Regions from separate parts of the Legionella nigrisilvae genome, predicted to be linked through region 1. Evidence: riboswitches for the same ligand, from Rfam matches in the RefSeq annotation. Region 1 holds a riboswitch; each other region holds the start of a gene.

Region 1 (4,894 bases):
TTCTCTATGTTCTTTTAATACACTAGGCTCTTGTGATTGCGATTCAGCAAAGTGCTCGGGCGCAGCGGATCTTAATTCATAAAAAGAAAAAATACTCTCTGAAGGGAGAAACGCATAACTTAATTCTGGACTGGATGTAAGTCCAGATCCTCCATAGTCATCTACCGTCGAAGGCAGCAATACTTCCGGACCTCTAAAACATATTCTAGGTTCTGCACTATGGAGGGTTTTATAAATATCTGCAGTATCTAATGTAGGACAACGTGCTTTTACAATATCGTACTCGAGTTGGGTCATCCTTTTTCTAGCTTCTACTAATGAGGCTCCTTCTTCAGTATATATAAACAGGTTTGAAGTCTTATCGAGTTTGACGATTTTATCCATCAATGAAAGTAAACATGAACTTCGGTGCCACATATTTTCTTCTTGAGCACTCCCACCTTCTAGGACAGCACCTCCGGGATATCGAGAATTTGCCATATTCAATACGGTGTAAATTACCGCATTTTTTTTGGTTGCTGTTAACGTGGCACTTCCCCAATCCTGATATTGGACTTCAACTTTCGGGTCAACCGAAGAAGCCACAGGTTTTAATTTTTTCCAACGTTCGAAATTACTAATTGCCGTTTTCTGTAAATCTAGATATTCCTTGGGAGTAGTTACTTTAATTATTGTTTCGTGGATACTATCATGGCGCCAAAGATTACCAGATAAGCTTCCTGTCAGAAGGTTGGGTCTATGTGAGGAGTGAACCTCATGAATGGTAGAATAAATGTCATTTGCAGATACACGACCTCTGAAAAATCTCAACCGACCTAACATAATCTAGATCCTTAACTTTTGTGCATATATCGCAATGGACTCCAGTTTTCCTTTGGTTATGCGGGCAATAAAATAATCAATAAGAGCATATATTTATCATAGTGTATCTAGTTTGGAATTCAAGAAGATCTTCTAAGTTTTCACTAGTATTCGTTGAAAGATAAGAATATTTGTTTTTCTTGAGCTTCGTCGTTTTATTAGAAAAAAAGCTGAAGAGAGGCCATAATATTTTTATCTATAATTTAATTCATTAAATGAGGTATATTAAAAGTTCATAAACAAGGAGTGTTTATTATGATAAGAAATTCCATAAAAAATTTGAGTGGTCTTGTCATTCTTTCTTTTTCAATTCAAGCCCTTGCCCATGATACGATTCGAGTGCATGTCAAAACGAATGAAAAGACAGCTGCTGCATTAGGATATACTGTAGATGGTAAAAAAGTAGGAGCTCGAGGAAAGTATTATGAAGGAAAAGGGCCGGCAAATAGAGAATATGTGTTTGGATTTAGGAAAAATTCGGCCTTTGGTCCCGACGTGCTATGCGGATCCCAAGTTCTAACTAAAGATAGTATTGTCACTTTAATTACTAAAGGTGATAGTTGCTCAATTGTAGTTAATTAAATAGGAACTGTAGAATTAGTTCATGCTTTATGATGTATTCAATGAAACATCATCGAGATGGAGTCTATCGGAATGATAGTGCTGCATCCTCGATCATTTGTTCATAAACCAAAACTAAAACTGAACCATGATGAACCTCCAAAACAATATCAGGTGTTTGAGCTCGATTAAAACATGAGGTTTGTCCTGGAAATGAAAGATGAGTATTATTGAGCTCCCATCGCAGACCAATTGAAGAGAGGATTGCTTCTGGTATTCCCATTAATGAAATTTTTGTATGGACTGGCAAGGAAAGATTAATCTTGGATTGTGCATTCAGCACAAATCCCCTTATCGGTGGTGCATATAAAAGACAGTTGGTCCCCATAAAGATATTCATGTTATTTAGTACATGATCCAAATGTCCCCCATTTACCCCAACCACAATAGCGGGTAATAAATCCTGGTCTTTTAAATAACCCAGGGCTTTTTGATAATCACTCCTGCTTTGATCCGGGATATGAAGAAAAGGGTGGTTTTTCAGAAGAGCTGGATGGACTGAATCTAAGTCCCCAGTGATTAATTGAGGACGAATTCCCTGTTCAAATAAACTATTTGCCGCGCCATCAGCTGCAATAATTGGCAAATTCATCGCAATGAAAAAAGATGAATCAGGTAAATTTCCATTGAGGCATAAAATGGATTGATACCCAGTTAAATTAATTACATCGTGTATCATAATGTCTTTTTAATAAAATAAGGAGCAAACTGACAATTAAACCCACTACATTAGAGCTGGTTACAAAAAATGAGTCGGTGCTACTTCCATATATGATCCAAGCTACTGAACAAATGAGGTAATTAATCAGCATAATCATGGAGAGATCTTGGGTTGATCGGGTTTTTAACGATTTGATAATTTGGGGTAATAAACCAATAAAGGAAGTAATAAAAGCAATCATACCTGAGAGCATAACAATAGACACATTTTCCTCCGCTCAGACGAATGAGATCAGGTTCAAAGGGTTGGTTTAATTCCTCTCAGCCATTAACGGGCACCCCCAATGTACAAAAATCATTCTAACATGAATCATGCGAATGCTGAAGGTCTATTTAGAATACGTGCGTTTTCGTTGTAGGTATACACCGAGACTCTTTGTGCAAAAGGTTTTGATTTCGTACTATTGTGCTCAACTTGACTTTCGTTTAATCAAAAAGCAATATTTTTTTATCTGTTCAAAGTGATTTTTTCTTAGGATAATGAGACCACGATGTCAGTTTGGTAAAAATTTTTTCCTCCAAATTGATATTAGAGTAGATCATTGATCCTTAAAGACTGGTTCCTTGAGGATGTTTTTTCAGATAAGGAATAAAAATGAAAAGAATTACATTGTTAATCATGGGATTGGCCCTAACGGGTGGAGCCATTGCGGAAAGTGGTCCCAAAGAGGAAGTCCGCCATATTGTGACACTCAATGGGCTTACTCAAGGAGATGGACGATATATTCGAACTGATGTTACAGAGAATGGTCAATATAAATATGGCTATTATTTTTGTGGAACCCGGCATAGCATAGTATATGGTGATATGGTGTTTGCGGATGAAGTAGGTGAGTCTTACCGTGTGGAACGATCGATTAAATTTTCGATTTGTCAGGATGAAACGTTAAGCGAATGTGAAGAATTTGCCTCGGACCATTTTACTATTTTTAAGAATAAAGAAGGTTATTTAGAAACCGATAGTCGTCCTGTCTTACCTATTAGTGTAGCCTCACTAAAAGACTCCTTTAAAGCATGTCAACCTAACCCAGAAGAAGATAATCGGATGAAAAAAGTAATTCATGCTGGGAGTAATTATTTGATTCGTAAAGGTTAATTGGAAATAGCGCTAGGAGGCGCAGCATACCCTTGGGAATTTTGCTACCATCTCCCGTAACATTCGGGATGTCTTAGGTCTTGCTGCGCTTATCAAAGCCTCAAGAAATCATGGCCGAAGGTCCCAAATTTTTTCTTAAACTTAGAGCAAAAATAGCGAGATTTTACTATAATGGCCCGCTTTCTTTTTTAAAATGAATATTATGTCCCAACCACGAACTTCGATTTTGCTAATTGGATTATTATCAGCCTTTTCCTTACTTACCTTTGACCTTTATCAACCTTCGCTGCCTTATATCACTAATGTTTTTGGTACCACTCATAGCTTAAGTCAATTAACCTTAAGTATTTATTTGCTTGTGTTTGGTGTGACCCAATTGATCTGGGGACCATTAATCGATCATTTTGGACGACGCCGTTTGTTACCAGGCAGCTTGTTCCTTGCTGTTCTTGCCAGTTTAATCTGTGCTTTTGCAACGAATATCTATGTACTCATTCTGGGACGCGCCTTACAAGGATTTGCTTTGTGTTGTGCGAATTTGATTGCTTTTTCAATATCTCGGGATTTTGAGGATACCATAGAGCGAGCTAAGGTTCTGTCCTATGTTTCGATGATTGTTTCAATATCACCTATTCTTGCTCCGGTATTGGGTTCACTGATTTTTACCTATTATGGTTGGCAGGCTAATTTCATATTAATGGCGGTAATTGGAATAACACTATTACTGCAATCGCGTAAAGGATTGTTTGAGTCTCCTTTTTGGAAACAACCTCAAGAATCTTTTATGGTTAATAAAGTAATTAAAGCCTACCAAGAGATCATTCCATCTCCCACTCTTTGGAGTGGTTCTTTTATTATGATGTTTAGTTTCGCAGCCGTAATGCTTTCGGTGATTAATTCGTCCTATATTATTATTGATCAATTTGGGTTTTCCCCTTTGGTATACGGTATTATTTTTATTATTAATGGCTTAAATATAATTGTGGGCAACTATTTAGGTATTTGGCTTCGTAAATATTTCAGCATGGCATCGACTATTTATCTTGGAGCTTGGTTTATTATTATTGGTGGGTTTGCGATGTTAGTGTGCGCAGCTTTTTATGAATTCAATTTGTATGCTCTATCTTTTGCATTAATTTGTAATTTAGGAATTAGCTTAGCTGCTCCTGCTACCATGTCCATCATGCTCGCAGATTATAAAGAAAATACCGGACTTGCACTGGCTATAATCCATACCGTGCGTATGTTTGGCTCATCGGTTTTAACAATCATAAGTGCCTATTTGCTAATGCAAACGCTAAATGCCTTGCCTTTAGGTTTAATTGTTTGTGGACTTGGTGCGCTTTATAGTTCTTGGCATTTTAATCGTCTAACAGCCGAATCGGATGACTCAGGATTGCGTGAGGCAGAAGCTGCCTAGTCTGCACGTTATTTACCCAAGGAAGACTCTGATTAAATTCATAATCCAGGATGTATAAAGTTCTTCTTATGTAATTCTTAGAATTTCAAGAGGTGCATGTGGTATCATTTTGTTTTCACACGTACTTATTGTAAAGAATGAAAATTAAAATTTTCTTTTATGGATTATTAGTAAAT
Region 2 (4,894 bases), on a different contig from region 1:
ACTAAAATAAAATCCCTACTCCGATCAGAATAAAATTCTTTCCCCCTCTAAAGGAATGCTCTATAGAGCCATTTTCCCGTATGAGGAGAATTCCAGAGCAAACTATTCTAATAGGGCAGCTAGATGAAACAGAATCGTTTGGTTTTAGAACAAAACGAGCTCAATTACAAAAACTCAACACAACAAACTGTTTGATGCTGAAATTGAAGGGTTACAATTGCGCAAAAAAAGAGTAATTATATTATCCTGGGAACCTCTAATACAATGTAAATATTCTTTTATTCATCGGGGATGATGAATGCTTGTAATCCGTGTATAATAGCGGCAATTTATTTTCAGGTTGCTCTATGAATAAACAGGATTTTTACTTTGACTTACCCCCAGAACTCATTGCGCAGTATCCATTGGCTAATCGCAGTGACTCACGTCTTTTAATCTATAACCGACAGAATGGTGAATATGGTCATTATCAGTTTCGTGAAATAGCAGATTTTTTAAATCCTGGCGATTTATTGGTAATGAATGATTCCAAGGTCATACCAGCCAGACTTTATGGCCATAAAACTACAGGTGGAAAAGTAGAGTTATTGGTTGAACGGATTACTAGCGAGTCTACTTTTCTCGCTCATATTAAAGCCAGTAAAGCGTTGAAGGCGGGCTCAATTATCAAGTTAGAGCAGAATAAAGAAATTAAAGTGATCGATCGAGATGATGATTTATTTCTTTGTCAAACTGATATGGATGTCTTGAATTTATTAAATGGAATAGGACATATTCCATTACCCCCCTATATTACCCGAAATGATGAAATTTTGGATCAGAATCGTTATCAAACCGTTTATGCAAAATATGAAGGATCTGTGGCAGCTCCCACAGCAGGTTTACATTTTGATGAACACGTATTATCAAGCATACGTTCAAGAGGAGTTAGTGTAGCCTATCTTACGTTACATGTAGGAGCAGGAACATTTAGACCGGTTCGATGTGATAATATCAAAGATCATAAAATGCATAGTGAGCACTTTACAATAAGTGCTGAATTGTGTGAGGCAGTACACCTCACGAAGGCTGCTGGAAATCGTGTAATTGCAGTAGGTACAACCGCTTTGCGTAGTCTTGAGAGTGCTGCACAAAATGGAACACTGACGCCCTGTAATAAAGACACAGATATCTTTATTTACCCAGGATATGAGTTTAAGATTTGCGATGGATTAATGACTAATTTTCACTTGCCCGAGTCTACTTTATTAATGCTCGTTTCAGCATTTATTGGCCATAAACAAGCAATGATGCTTTACCAGGAAGCAATTGAAAAAAGATACAGGTTTTTTAGTTATGGCGACACCAGTTTATTGCTGTAAATCAGGAGATCAGGAATGTTGGCTGCAATACAAAATTTTATCCCTGTTTTAACTTCAGAGGCCGGTTTGTGCCTCACAACGGCCAATTGGCAAGAGGCAAAGGTTACCGCAGCATCTTATTCCTTAGAAAGTTTGTTGTATAAGCCTGGTCAAAATGTACTTAAAAAAATATCTAATTTAGCGCATTATCTGGCATGTCCAGGGGTGATGATAATCAATGCCGCCTCACTTGTTGCCAATAAAGAAAAAGTTTATGTTCTCAAGTCTCCTTATGATGGTTCTCGAATCAAATTGACCGCTGAGGAACTTATCGAACTAATCAAGCATCTTAAGCCTAACGCAATACTCTTGCCCCAAAATATCATGCGTGATTTTCCACAAATTTGGGATAATTGGAATGAGGATATCATCCCCTTTCTTCATAGTGATGACTTAGAAAAGCATACGGTTATTCTACCCCATGGGGTTTATTTTAAAATTTTGAATGAACCGAATGGTGCAAAATTAGACCAATGGGCCAATATCCCTCGTTATGTAGCGGGCTGTTTTGATTCTGAGTTAATCCAGGGCTTGCTTCAACAGGGGATAGAATTTATTGAGACGGATGAGCCAGCACAAGCAGCTACACAAGGAAGAGTGTACAGCCACACTGGCACTGTGGACCTAATGGATTCAAAAGCAGCAATGGACTTTGAAATGATCGATGCGAACTGTGTTTGTCCTACATGCTCGCAACAATTTACCCGGGCTTATTTACACCATCTGTTGCATCATACTCCTTTATTATGTCAGCGATTTTTGATTCAACATAATGTGTTTTATGTGCAAAATTTATGATTCTAGTTGTTGATCTTTAACCCGTCACTTTAACCCTCACTGCCATAAAGATGTATTTTCATGAGAAGGGGAGTGGGGAGCTATGTTCCCTGCTTCCTTTTGGAGAGAAAGTGTCCGTAAGCGGATGAGTGGGGTATCTAATAATGTTTGACAGTTTTTTCCATACCCGATAGCATTACGGACAATTTGATGGCGCGGGGTGTCGTTATTAACGACTGAGAAATACCCGTTGAACTTGATCTGGTTCATACCAGCGTAAGAACGCCTTAAATCTGTATTATTTAAGCCAGTTAATTTCAGAGTACTTTGTATCCAAATGATGGGGGCTCTGTTAAGTTTTACGACTCGCGGAATACAGATTCTTTCTTCTATTAAGTCTTAGCGCGATACCTCTAGCCATCCTATTTTATTTATTAATACAAGGAGCTATGGCATGAGCGCGTTATCTACGAGAACTACCTTACTACTTAATTGGTATGCAAACCCTTATCATACCCCCATCTTTGTTGCCCATGCGTTAGGTTATTATCAACAGGAGGGTATTAAGCTGGCGATTTTAGAGCCAAGCGATCCTAGCGATGTAACCGAAATTGTGGGAATGGGGCATGTTGATTTTGGGGTCAAAGCTATGATTCATACCTTAGCTGCTCGTGCAAAAGGCTATGCTGTTACCTCAATTGGTACATTATTGGATGAACCTCCTACTGGACTCATTGCCCTTAAATCCAGTGGCATTCAATCTTTTCAGGATATTGTTGGTAAACGAGTTGGTTATATTGGTGAGTTTGGCAAAATCATTATTGATAATTTGGCAACTTTAGCTGGGATTGATCCTTCAAGTTATGAAACAGTTCGCATCGGCATGAATGTTACTGATGCTATTTGTCGTGACCTCATAGATACAGGAATTGGTTTTATTAATTTTCAGAAAGTTGAGTTAGAACATTTACGAGGTGAAACGGTATTTCTGCGTATCGATCAGCTTGCCGGATTAGGCTGTTGTTGTTTTTGCTCCATTCAATTTATTGTGCCAGAACGCATGTTAAAAAAACCAGAACTTCTTAAAGGATTTCTCAATGCCACCCAACGTGGTGCGGCCTTTACCACCGAAAATCCCGACGAAGCCTATGAACTTTTATGTAGGGCAAAGCCTCAATTAAGAACTCCTATGTACCATACAATTTTCATCCGTAGTTTACCTTTTTTCTCGCGCACGCTTTTAAATGTGGAGCGTGATTGGAATAAGGTAGAGCGGTTCGGCAAGCATTTGGGAATTATCAATGAGTCTTTTGCGGTTAATTCTTGTTATACAAATGAGTTCCTTCCTAAAACTCCTCATTCTGACCTAGAACCCATTGCATGTTGTGTTAGTGAATGAAATTAAGGATGCAGCCTATGTGCGGCTGCACTCAGGCTGTAATATTGAAAAGTGATTCATTAAATGAAAAACGTTGCTGTTGTTGGTGCTGGAGTTATGGGATGTTTATTAGCTTTACGTTTAAAAAACGAAGGCTGGCAAGTGACATTATTCGAGGCAGAAGGATTTTTTAATAATTGCAGTAATGCAGCAGCAGGACTTTTGTCACCCATGTCTGAACTCGATAAGGCGGACCAAATGATTTTTAATTTGGGTATGGAGTCAGTTGACGTTTTATGGGAGTCCATTCTAAATCAGTTAGAGGTGCCCGTATATTTTTGCCAAAAAGGATCTCTTGTAGTGCATCATCCCCAAGATAAAGCAGAATGGCAGCAATTTAGTTCCAGAATTGTAAATAAATTAAGCGATTCCTGTTATCAGTTGCTCCCTCAAAATGAACTAAGTCAACTGGAACCAGAACTGAATCATTTAAAAATGGCTTATTATTTTCCCAAAGAAGCACAACTTGATAATCAGACCTTGTTGCAGGAACTTAAAAAACATCTTTGTCAGTGCGGTGTTATCTGGCGAGATTATAGTTTTGTTTCTTGGGTGCATCCAGGCAAGATAGAAACAGGAGGAGCGCTTTATCCATTTGATTTTGTTTTTGATTGCAGAGGGCTTGGAGCCAAAAGTACTTTTCCAAATTTACGTGGGCTTCGTGGTGAACTTCTTTGGCTGTATGCACCGGATGTTCAATTAAACAGGCCGATACGTCTTTTGCATCCACGATATAATATTTATATTGCACCTCGTCCTAACTCTTATTACCTTATCGGCGCCAGCGAATTAGAAACAGAAGACTCCAGTCCTATTTCGGTGCGTACAACACTTGAATTATTAACTGCTGCCTACTACGTGCATAGAGGTTTTGCTGAAGCACGGATAATTAAGACAGTAACACATTGCCGTCCGACTTTAGTCCACCATCAGCCACGTATAAGATATGCCCAACAATTTATTGCTGTTAATGGACTCTATCGGCATGGATATTTAATTGCTCCGGCATTAGTAGAAGAGATTTTACGTGGACTAAAGAGCAATCAAAAAGACCTTTGTTACCCTGAGCTTTGGGAGGCTTATTCATGATCATTTTTATAAATGATAAATCCTTCACTCTTGATTCATCTTGTACCTTACAGGAACTACTTGAGCAAATCGAAGGTATTGCTGCGCATGTAGCAATAGCAATAAATAATCAGTTCGTTCCTAAGCCTATGTTTTCCAACACTATATTGTGTGAAGGAGACCGTATTGATTTAATTGTTCCGATGCAGGG
Region 3 (4,894 bases), on a different contig from region 1:
CTCACGTCTTTTAATCTATAACCGACAGAATGGTGAATATGGTCATTATCAGTTTCGTGAAATAGCAGATTTTTTAAATCCTGGCGATTTATTGGTAATGAATGATTCCAAGGTCATACCAGCCAGACTTTATGGCCATAAAACTACAGGTGGAAAAGTAGAGTTATTGGTTGAACGGATTACTAGCGAGTCTACTTTTCTCGCTCATATTAAAGCCAGTAAAGCGTTGAAGGCGGGCTCAATTATCAAGTTAGAGCAGAATAAAGAAATTAAAGTGATCGATCGAGATGATGATTTATTTCTTTGTCAAACTGATATGGATGTCTTGAATTTATTAAATGGAATAGGACATATTCCATTACCCCCCTATATTACCCGAAATGATGAAATTTTGGATCAGAATCGTTATCAAACCGTTTATGCAAAATATGAAGGATCTGTGGCAGCTCCCACAGCAGGTTTACATTTTGATGAACACGTATTATCAAGCATACGTTCAAGAGGAGTTAGTGTAGCCTATCTTACGTTACATGTAGGAGCAGGAACATTTAGACCGGTTCGATGTGATAATATCAAAGATCATAAAATGCATAGTGAGCACTTTACAATAAGTGCTGAATTGTGTGAGGCAGTACACCTCACGAAGGCTGCTGGAAATCGTGTAATTGCAGTAGGTACAACCGCTTTGCGTAGTCTTGAGAGTGCTGCACAAAATGGAACACTGACGCCCTGTAATAAAGACACAGATATCTTTATTTACCCAGGATATGAGTTTAAGATTTGCGATGGATTAATGACTAATTTTCACTTGCCCGAGTCTACTTTATTAATGCTCGTTTCAGCATTTATTGGCCATAAACAAGCAATGATGCTTTACCAGGAAGCAATTGAAAAAAGATACAGGTTTTTTAGTTATGGCGACACCAGTTTATTGCTGTAAATCAGGAGATCAGGAATGTTGGCTGCAATACAAAATTTTATCCCTGTTTTAACTTCAGAGGCCGGTTTGTGCCTCACAACGGCCAATTGGCAAGAGGCAAAGGTTACCGCAGCATCTTATTCCTTAGAAAGTTTGTTGTATAAGCCTGGTCAAAATGTACTTAAAAAAATATCTAATTTAGCGCATTATCTGGCATGTCCAGGGGTGATGATAATCAATGCCGCCTCACTTGTTGCCAATAAAGAAAAAGTTTATGTTCTCAAGTCTCCTTATGATGGTTCTCGAATCAAATTGACCGCTGAGGAACTTATCGAACTAATCAAGCATCTTAAGCCTAACGCAATACTCTTGCCCCAAAATATCATGCGTGATTTTCCACAAATTTGGGATAATTGGAATGAGGATATCATCCCCTTTCTTCATAGTGATGACTTAGAAAAGCATACGGTTATTCTACCCCATGGGGTTTATTTTAAAATTTTGAATGAACCGAATGGTGCAAAATTAGACCAATGGGCCAATATCCCTCGTTATGTAGCGGGCTGTTTTGATTCTGAGTTAATCCAGGGCTTGCTTCAACAGGGGATAGAATTTATTGAGACGGATGAGCCAGCACAAGCAGCTACACAAGGAAGAGTGTACAGCCACACTGGCACTGTGGACCTAATGGATTCAAAAGCAGCAATGGACTTTGAAATGATCGATGCGAACTGTGTTTGTCCTACATGCTCGCAACAATTTACCCGGGCTTATTTACACCATCTGTTGCATCATACTCCTTTATTATGTCAGCGATTTTTGATTCAACATAATGTGTTTTATGTGCAAAATTTATGATTCTAGTTGTTGATCTTTAACCCGTCACTTTAACCCTCACTGCCATAAAGATGTATTTTCATGAGAAGGGGAGTGGGGAGCTATGTTCCCTGCTTCCTTTTGGAGAGAAAGTGTCCGTAAGCGGATGAGTGGGGTATCTAATAATGTTTGACAGTTTTTTCCATACCCGATAGCATTACGGACAATTTGATGGCGCGGGGTGTCGTTATTAACGACTGAGAAATACCCGTTGAACTTGATCTGGTTCATACCAGCGTAAGAACGCCTTAAATCTGTATTATTTAAGCCAGTTAATTTCAGAGTACTTTGTATCCAAATGATGGGGGCTCTGTTAAGTTTTACGACTCGCGGAATACAGATTCTTTCTTCTATTAAGTCTTAGCGCGATACCTCTAGCCATCCTATTTTATTTATTAATACAAGGAGCTATGGCATGAGCGCGTTATCTACGAGAACTACCTTACTACTTAATTGGTATGCAAACCCTTATCATACCCCCATCTTTGTTGCCCATGCGTTAGGTTATTATCAACAGGAGGGTATTAAGCTGGCGATTTTAGAGCCAAGCGATCCTAGCGATGTAACCGAAATTGTGGGAATGGGGCATGTTGATTTTGGGGTCAAAGCTATGATTCATACCTTAGCTGCTCGTGCAAAAGGCTATGCTGTTACCTCAATTGGTACATTATTGGATGAACCTCCTACTGGACTCATTGCCCTTAAATCCAGTGGCATTCAATCTTTTCAGGATATTGTTGGTAAACGAGTTGGTTATATTGGTGAGTTTGGCAAAATCATTATTGATAATTTGGCAACTTTAGCTGGGATTGATCCTTCAAGTTATGAAACAGTTCGCATCGGCATGAATGTTACTGATGCTATTTGTCGTGACCTCATAGATACAGGAATTGGTTTTATTAATTTTCAGAAAGTTGAGTTAGAACATTTACGAGGTGAAACGGTATTTCTGCGTATCGATCAGCTTGCCGGATTAGGCTGTTGTTGTTTTTGCTCCATTCAATTTATTGTGCCAGAACGCATGTTAAAAAAACCAGAACTTCTTAAAGGATTTCTCAATGCCACCCAACGTGGTGCGGCCTTTACCACCGAAAATCCCGACGAAGCCTATGAACTTTTATGTAGGGCAAAGCCTCAATTAAGAACTCCTATGTACCATACAATTTTCATCCGTAGTTTACCTTTTTTCTCGCGCACGCTTTTAAATGTGGAGCGTGATTGGAATAAGGTAGAGCGGTTCGGCAAGCATTTGGGAATTATCAATGAGTCTTTTGCGGTTAATTCTTGTTATACAAATGAGTTCCTTCCTAAAACTCCTCATTCTGACCTAGAACCCATTGCATGTTGTGTTAGTGAATGAAATTAAGGATGCAGCCTATGTGCGGCTGCACTCAGGCTGTAATATTGAAAAGTGATTCATTAAATGAAAAACGTTGCTGTTGTTGGTGCTGGAGTTATGGGATGTTTATTAGCTTTACGTTTAAAAAACGAAGGCTGGCAAGTGACATTATTCGAGGCAGAAGGATTTTTTAATAATTGCAGTAATGCAGCAGCAGGACTTTTGTCACCCATGTCTGAACTCGATAAGGCGGACCAAATGATTTTTAATTTGGGTATGGAGTCAGTTGACGTTTTATGGGAGTCCATTCTAAATCAGTTAGAGGTGCCCGTATATTTTTGCCAAAAAGGATCTCTTGTAGTGCATCATCCCCAAGATAAAGCAGAATGGCAGCAATTTAGTTCCAGAATTGTAAATAAATTAAGCGATTCCTGTTATCAGTTGCTCCCTCAAAATGAACTAAGTCAACTGGAACCAGAACTGAATCATTTAAAAATGGCTTATTATTTTCCCAAAGAAGCACAACTTGATAATCAGACCTTGTTGCAGGAACTTAAAAAACATCTTTGTCAGTGCGGTGTTATCTGGCGAGATTATAGTTTTGTTTCTTGGGTGCATCCAGGCAAGATAGAAACAGGAGGAGCGCTTTATCCATTTGATTTTGTTTTTGATTGCAGAGGGCTTGGAGCCAAAAGTACTTTTCCAAATTTACGTGGGCTTCGTGGTGAACTTCTTTGGCTGTATGCACCGGATGTTCAATTAAACAGGCCGATACGTCTTTTGCATCCACGATATAATATTTATATTGCACCTCGTCCTAACTCTTATTACCTTATCGGCGCCAGCGAATTAGAAACAGAAGACTCCAGTCCTATTTCGGTGCGTACAACACTTGAATTATTAACTGCTGCCTACTACGTGCATAGAGGTTTTGCTGAAGCACGGATAATTAAGACAGTAACACATTGCCGTCCGACTTTAGTCCACCATCAGCCACGTATAAGATATGCCCAACAATTTATTGCTGTTAATGGACTCTATCGGCATGGATATTTAATTGCTCCGGCATTAGTAGAAGAGATTTTACGTGGACTAAAGAGCAATCAAAAAGACCTTTGTTACCCTGAGCTTTGGGAGGCTTATTCATGATCATTTTTATAAATGATAAATCCTTCACTCTTGATTCATCTTGTACCTTACAGGAACTACTTGAGCAAATCGAAGGTATTGCTGCGCATGTAGCAATAGCAATAAATAATCAGTTCGTTCCTAAGCCTATGTTTTCCAACACTATATTGTGTGAAGGAGACCGTATTGATTTAATTGTTCCGATGCAGGGAGGATAGGGTATGTGGTATTTAGCAGATAAACCGTTAACAAGTCGATTACTTCTAGGTACAGCAGGCTATCCATCACTTGAGGTAATGACCGAGGCTGTTCGAGCCTCTAAAACGAACGTAATTACGGTGTCTTTAAAACGGCAAATGCCTTGTAATATGGGGGGAGATTTATTTTGGCAGACTGTACGTTCTTTGGGTTGCCATATACTGCCTAATACTGCGGGCTGTCGTGACGCACAAACTGCTATTACTACAGCCGAAATGGCACGTGAATTATTTCAAACTTCCTGGATTAAATTGGAAGTAATAGGAGATGATTACAGTTTACAACCCGAGCCTTTTGAATTGCTGCATGCGGCTACTGAATTAGTGAAACGAGGATTTGAAGTATTCCCTTATTGTACGGAGGATTTAGTTTTA
Region 4 (4,894 bases), on a different contig from region 1:
TCTTATTCGTCAATGCACCTTTTAATATAGCTTGCTTCCCATAGTGGAAACGTGTCAATTCGGGTTTTGCATCGGCCTCTTCAACTGTTAATGATTCCTCATCTCGAGGAAGTCCGTACAGAGCAAATGGATAGGCTGCGCTAGGCTGGGTTGATGCCTTTGCACGGTGTACATAATATTTGGTCATTAAAATTTTATCTTGGGGCAAATGAGCAAGAAGTGATTTTTTTCTCTTCAAAGGTTTCGCTTGTTCCAGATCAGGATACCAGCGAACGAAATCAAAATGTTTTTTTATAAACGCAGGATTGTTCAATTCGTTTTGGTGTTGGCAAATGAATATTAAAGTGGCTTTGACTCGTGCTACGGGTACAGGGAAAACAGTACCCTCATGAATAACACGTGAATCATAATGGTTGCCCTTATTTAAATAAGCCAGGGTTTCTTTAGCAGTTGAACATAATGCAGCTCCGTTGATCTCATACTGACTGGCCGAAGATGGTTCCGCCGGTACAAAATGAGGAGCAGCAAAAACTTGAAGATTTACTAATAATCCATAAAAGAAAATTTTAATTTTCATTCTTTACAATAAGTACGTGTGAAAACAAAATGATACCACATGCACCTCTTGAAATTCTAAGAATTACATAAGAAGAACTTTATACATCCTGGATTATGAATTTAATCAGAGTCTTCCTTGGGTAAATAACGTGCAGACTAGGCAGCTTCTGCCTCACGCAATCCTGAGTCATCCGATTCGGCTGTTAGACGATTAAAATGCCAAGAACTATAAAGCGCACCAAGTCCACAAACAATTAAACCTAAAGGCAAGGCATTTAGCGTTTGCATTAGCAAATAGGCACTTATGATTGTTAAAACCGATGAGCCAAACATACGCACGGTATGGATTATAGCCAGTGCAAGTCCGGTATTTTCTTTATAATCTGCGAGCATGATGGACATGGTAGCAGGAGCAGCTAAGCTAATTCCTAAATTACAAATTAATGCAAAAGATAGAGCATACAAATTGAATTCATAAAAAGCTGCGCACACTAACATCGCAAACCCACCAATAATAATAAACCAAGCTCCAAGATAAATAGTCGATGCCATGCTGAAATATTTACGAAGCCAAATACCTAAATAGTTGCCCACAATTATATTTAAGCCATTAATAATAAAAATAATACCGTATACCAAAGGGGAAAACCCAAATTGATCAATAATAATATAGGACGAATTAATCACCGAAAGCATTACGGCTGCGAAACTAAACATCATAATAAAAGAACCACTCCAAAGAGTGGGAGATGGAATGATCTCTTGGTAGGCTTTAATTACTTTATTAACCATAAAAGATTCTTGAGGTTGTTTCCAAAAAGGAGACTCAAACAATCCTTTACGCGATTGCAGTAATAGTGTTATTCCAATTACCGCCATTAATATGAAATTAGCCTGCCAACCATAATAGGTAAAAATCAGTGAACCCAATACCGGAGCAAGAATAGGTGATATTGAAACAATCATCGAAACATAGGACAGAACCTTAGCTCGCTCTATGGTATCCTCAAAATCCCGAGATATTGAAAAAGCAATCAAATTCGCACAACACAAAGCAAATCCTTGTAAGGCGCGTCCCAGAATGAGTACATAGATATTCGTTGCAAAAGCACAGATTAAACTGGCAAGAACAGCAAGGAACAAGCTGCCTGGTAACAAACGGCGTCGTCCAAAATGATCGATTAATGGTCCCCAGATCAATTGGGTCACACCAAACACAAGCAAATAAATACTTAAGGTTAATTGACTTAAGCTATGAGTGGTACCAAAAACATTAGTGATATAAGGCAGCGAAGGTTGATAAAGGTCAAAGGTAAGTAAGGAAAAGGCTGATAATAATCCAATTAGCAAAATCGAAGTTCGTGGTTGGGACATAATATTCATTTTAAAAAAGAAAGCGGGCCATTATAGTAAAATCTCGCTATTTTTGCTCTAAGTTTAAGAAAAAATTTGGGACCTTCGGCCATGATTTCTTGAGGCTTTGATAAGCGCAGCAAGACCTAAGACATCCCGAATGTTACGGGAGATGGTAGCAAAATTCCCAAGGGTATGCTGCGCCTCCTAGCGCTATTTCCAATTAACCTTTACGAATCAAATAATTACTCCCAGCATGAATTACTTTTTTCATCCGATTATCTTCTTCTGGGTTAGGTTGACATGCTTTAAAGGAGTCTTTTAGTGAGGCTACACTAATAGGTAAGACAGGACGACTATCGGTTTCTAAATAACCTTCTTTATTCTTAAAAATAGTAAAATGGTCCGAGGCAAATTCTTCACATTCGCTTAACGTTTCATCCTGACAAATCGAAAATTTAATCGATCGTTCCACACGGTAAGACTCACCTACTTCATCCGCAAACACCATATCACCATATACTATGCTATGCCGGGTTCCACAAAAATAATAGCCATATTTATATTGACCATTCTCTGTAACATCAGTTCGAATATATCGTCCATCTCCTTGAGTAAGCCCATTGAGTGTCACAATATGGCGGACTTCCTCTTTGGGACCACTTTCCGCAATGGCTCCACCCGTTAGGGCCAATCCCATGATTAACAATGTAATTCTTTTCATTTTTATTCCTTATCTGAAAAAACATCCTCAAGGAACCAGTCTTTAAGGATCAATGATCTACTCTAATATCAATTTGGAGGAAAAAATTTTTACCAAACTGACATCGTGGTCTCATTATCCTAAGAAAAAATCACTTTGAACAGATAAAAAAATATTGCTTTTTGATTAAACGAAAGTCAAGTTGAGCACAATAGTACGAAATCAAAACCTTTTGCACAAAGAGTCTCGGTGTATACCTACAACGAAAACGCACGTATTCTAAATAGACCTTCAGCATTCGCATGATTCATGTTAGAATGATTTTTGTACATTGGGGGTGCCCGTTAATGGCTGAGAGGAATTAAACCAACCCTTTGAACCTGATCTCATTCGTCTGAGCGGAGGAAAATGTGTCTATTGTTATGCTCTCAGGTATGATTGCTTTTATTACTTCCTTTATTGGTTTATTACCCCAAATTATCAAATCGTTAAAAACCCGATCAACCCAAGATCTCTCCATGATTATGCTGATTAATTACCTCATTTGTTCAGTAGCTTGGATCATATATGGAAGTAGCACCGACTCATTTTTTGTAACCAGCTCTAATGTAGTGGGTTTAATTGTCAGTTTGCTCCTTATTTTATTAAAAAGACATTATGATACACGATGTAATTAATTTAACTGGGTATCAATCCATTTTATGCCTCAATGGAAATTTACCTGATTCATCTTTTTTCATTGCGATGAATTTGCCAATTATTGCAGCTGATGGCGCGGCAAATAGTTTATTTGAACAGGGAATTCGTCCTCAATTAATCACTGGGGACTTAGATTCAGTCCATCCAGCTCTTCTGAAAAACCACCCTTTTCTTCATATCCCGGATCAAAGCAGGAGTGATTATCAAAAAGCCCTGGGTTATTTAAAAGACCAGGATTTATTACCCGCTATTGTGGTTGGGGTAAATGGGGGACATTTGGATCATGTACTAAATAACATGAATATCTTTATGGGGACCAACTGTCTTTTATATGCACCACCGATAAGGGGATTTGTGCTGAATGCACAATCCAAGATTAATCTTTCCTTGCCAGTCCATACAAAAATTTCATTAATGGGAATACCAGAAGCAATCCTCTCTTCAATTGGTCTGCGATGGGAGCTCAATAATACTCATCTTTCATTTCCAGGACAAACCTCATGTTTTAATCGAGCTCAAACACCTGATATTGTTTTGGAGGTTCATCATGGTTCAGTTTTAGTTTTGGTTTATGAACAAATGATCGAGGATGCAGCACTATCATTCCGATAGACTCCATCTCGATGATGTTTCATTGAATACATCATAAAGCATGAACTAATTCTACAGTTCCTATTTAATTAACTACAATTGAGCAACTATCACCTTTAGTAATTAAAGTGACAATACTATCTTTAGTTAGAACTTGGGATCCGCATAGCACGTCGGGACCAAAGGCCGAATTTTTCCTAAATCCAAACACATATTCTCTATTTGCCGGCCCTTTTCCTTCATAATACTTTCCTCGAGCTCCTACTTTTTTACCATCTACAGTATATCCTAATGCAGCAGCTGTCTTTTCATTCGTTTTGACATGCACTCGAATCGTATCATGGGCAAGGGCTTGAATTGAAAAAGAAAGAATGACAAGACCACTCAAATTTTTTATGGAATTTCTTATCATAATAAACACTCCTTGTTTATGAACTTTTAATATACCTCATTTAATGAATTAAATTATAGATAAAAATATTATGGCCTCTCTTCAGCTTTTTTTCTAATAAAACGACGAAGCTCAAGAAAAACAAATATTCTTATCTTTCAACGAATACTAGTGAAAACTTAGAAGATCTTCTTGAATTCCAAACTAGATACACTATGATAAATATATGCTCTTATTGATTATTTTATTGCCCGCATAACCAAAGGAAAACTGGAGTCCATTGCGATATATGCACAAAAGTTAAGGATCTAGATTATGTTAGGTCGGTTGAGATTTTTCAGAGGTCGTGTATCTGCAAATGACATTTATTCTACCATTCATGAGGTTCACTCCTCACATAGACCCAACCTTCTGACAGGAAGCTTATCTGGTAATCTTTGGCGCCATGATAGTATCCACGAAACAATAATTAAAGTAACTACTCCCAAGGAATATCTAGATTTACAGAAAACGGCAATTAGTAATTTCGAACGTTGGAAAAAATTAAAACCTGTGGCTTCTTCGGTTGACCCGAAAGTTGAAGTCCAATATCAGGATTG

What was found. A riboswitch is a leader RNA that binds a small molecule or an ion and turns the genes downstream of it on or off. The one in region 1 is predicted to bind thiamine pyrophosphate.
Region 2: another riboswitch for thiamine pyrophosphate. It lies ahead of ACWTE2_RS26505 (ABC transporter substrate-binding protein); the one in region 1 lies ahead of ACWTE2_RS22720 (SemiSWEET family sugar transporter).
Region 3: another riboswitch for thiamine pyrophosphate. It lies ahead of ACWTE2_RS09225 (ABC transporter substrate-binding protein); the one in region 1 lies ahead of ACWTE2_RS22720 (SemiSWEET family sugar transporter).
Region 4: another riboswitch for thiamine pyrophosphate. It lies ahead of ACWTE2_RS05450 (SemiSWEET family sugar transporter); the one in region 1 lies ahead of ACWTE2_RS22720 (SemiSWEET family sugar transporter).

What each region holds. Positions count from the first base shown of each region.
Region 1 is NZ_CDRUGZ020000038.1:72,143-77,036, reverse strand. Features, by position in the region: gene ACWTE2_RS22735 (poly(ADP-ribose) glycohydrolase domain-containing protein) at 1-822, opposite strand, end outside; gene ACWTE2_RS22730 (hypothetical protein) at 1,117-1,443, shown strand; gene ACWTE2_RS22725 (thiamine diphosphokinase) at 1,508-2,161, opposite strand; gene ACWTE2_RS22720 (SemiSWEET family sugar transporter) at 2,142-2,408, opposite strand; TPP riboswitch at 2,395-2,495, opposite strand; gene ACWTE2_RS22715 (hypothetical protein) at 2,798-3,298, shown strand; gene ACWTE2_RS22710 (multidrug effflux MFS transporter) at 3,501-4,718, shown strand; gene ACWTE2_RS22705 (hypothetical protein) at 4,856-4,894, shown strand, end outside.
Region 2 is NZ_CDRUGZ020000041.1:102,805-107,698, reverse strand. Features, by position in the region: gene queA (tRNA preQ1(34) S-adenosylmethionine ribosyltransferase-isomerase QueA) at 348-1,361, shown strand; gene ACWTE2_RS26510 (tRNA-guanine transglycosylase) at 1,377-2,198, shown strand; TPP riboswitch at 2,384-2,477, shown strand; gene ACWTE2_RS26505 (ABC transporter substrate-binding protein) at 2,632-3,576, shown strand; gene ACWTE2_RS26500 (FAD-dependent oxidoreductase) at 3,640-4,704, shown strand; gene thiS (sulfur carrier protein ThiS) at 4,701-4,894, shown strand, end outside.
Region 3 is NZ_CDRUGZ020000020.1:102,384-107,277, reverse strand. Features, by position in the region: gene queA (tRNA preQ1(34) S-adenosylmethionine ribosyltransferase-isomerase QueA) at 1-940, shown strand, start outside; gene ACWTE2_RS09230 (tRNA-guanine transglycosylase) at 956-1,777, shown strand; TPP riboswitch at 1,963-2,056, shown strand; gene ACWTE2_RS09225 (ABC transporter substrate-binding protein) at 2,211-3,155, shown strand; gene ACWTE2_RS09220 (FAD-dependent oxidoreductase) at 3,219-4,283, shown strand; gene thiS (sulfur carrier protein ThiS) at 4,280-4,480, shown strand; gene ACWTE2_RS09210 (thiazole synthase) at 4,484-4,894, shown strand, end outside.
Region 4 is NZ_CDRUGZ020000019.1:71,605-76,498, forward strand. Features, by position in the region: gene ACWTE2_RS05435 (hypothetical protein) at 1-577, opposite strand, end outside; gene ACWTE2_RS05440 (multidrug effflux MFS transporter) at 715-1,932, opposite strand; gene ACWTE2_RS05445 (hypothetical protein) at 2,135-2,635, opposite strand; TPP riboswitch at 2,938-3,038, shown strand; gene ACWTE2_RS05450 (SemiSWEET family sugar transporter) at 3,025-3,291, shown strand; gene ACWTE2_RS05455 (thiamine diphosphokinase) at 3,272-3,925, shown strand; gene ACWTE2_RS05460 (hypothetical protein) at 3,990-4,316, opposite strand; gene ACWTE2_RS05465 (poly(ADP-ribose) glycohydrolase domain-containing protein) at 4,611-4,894, shown strand, end outside.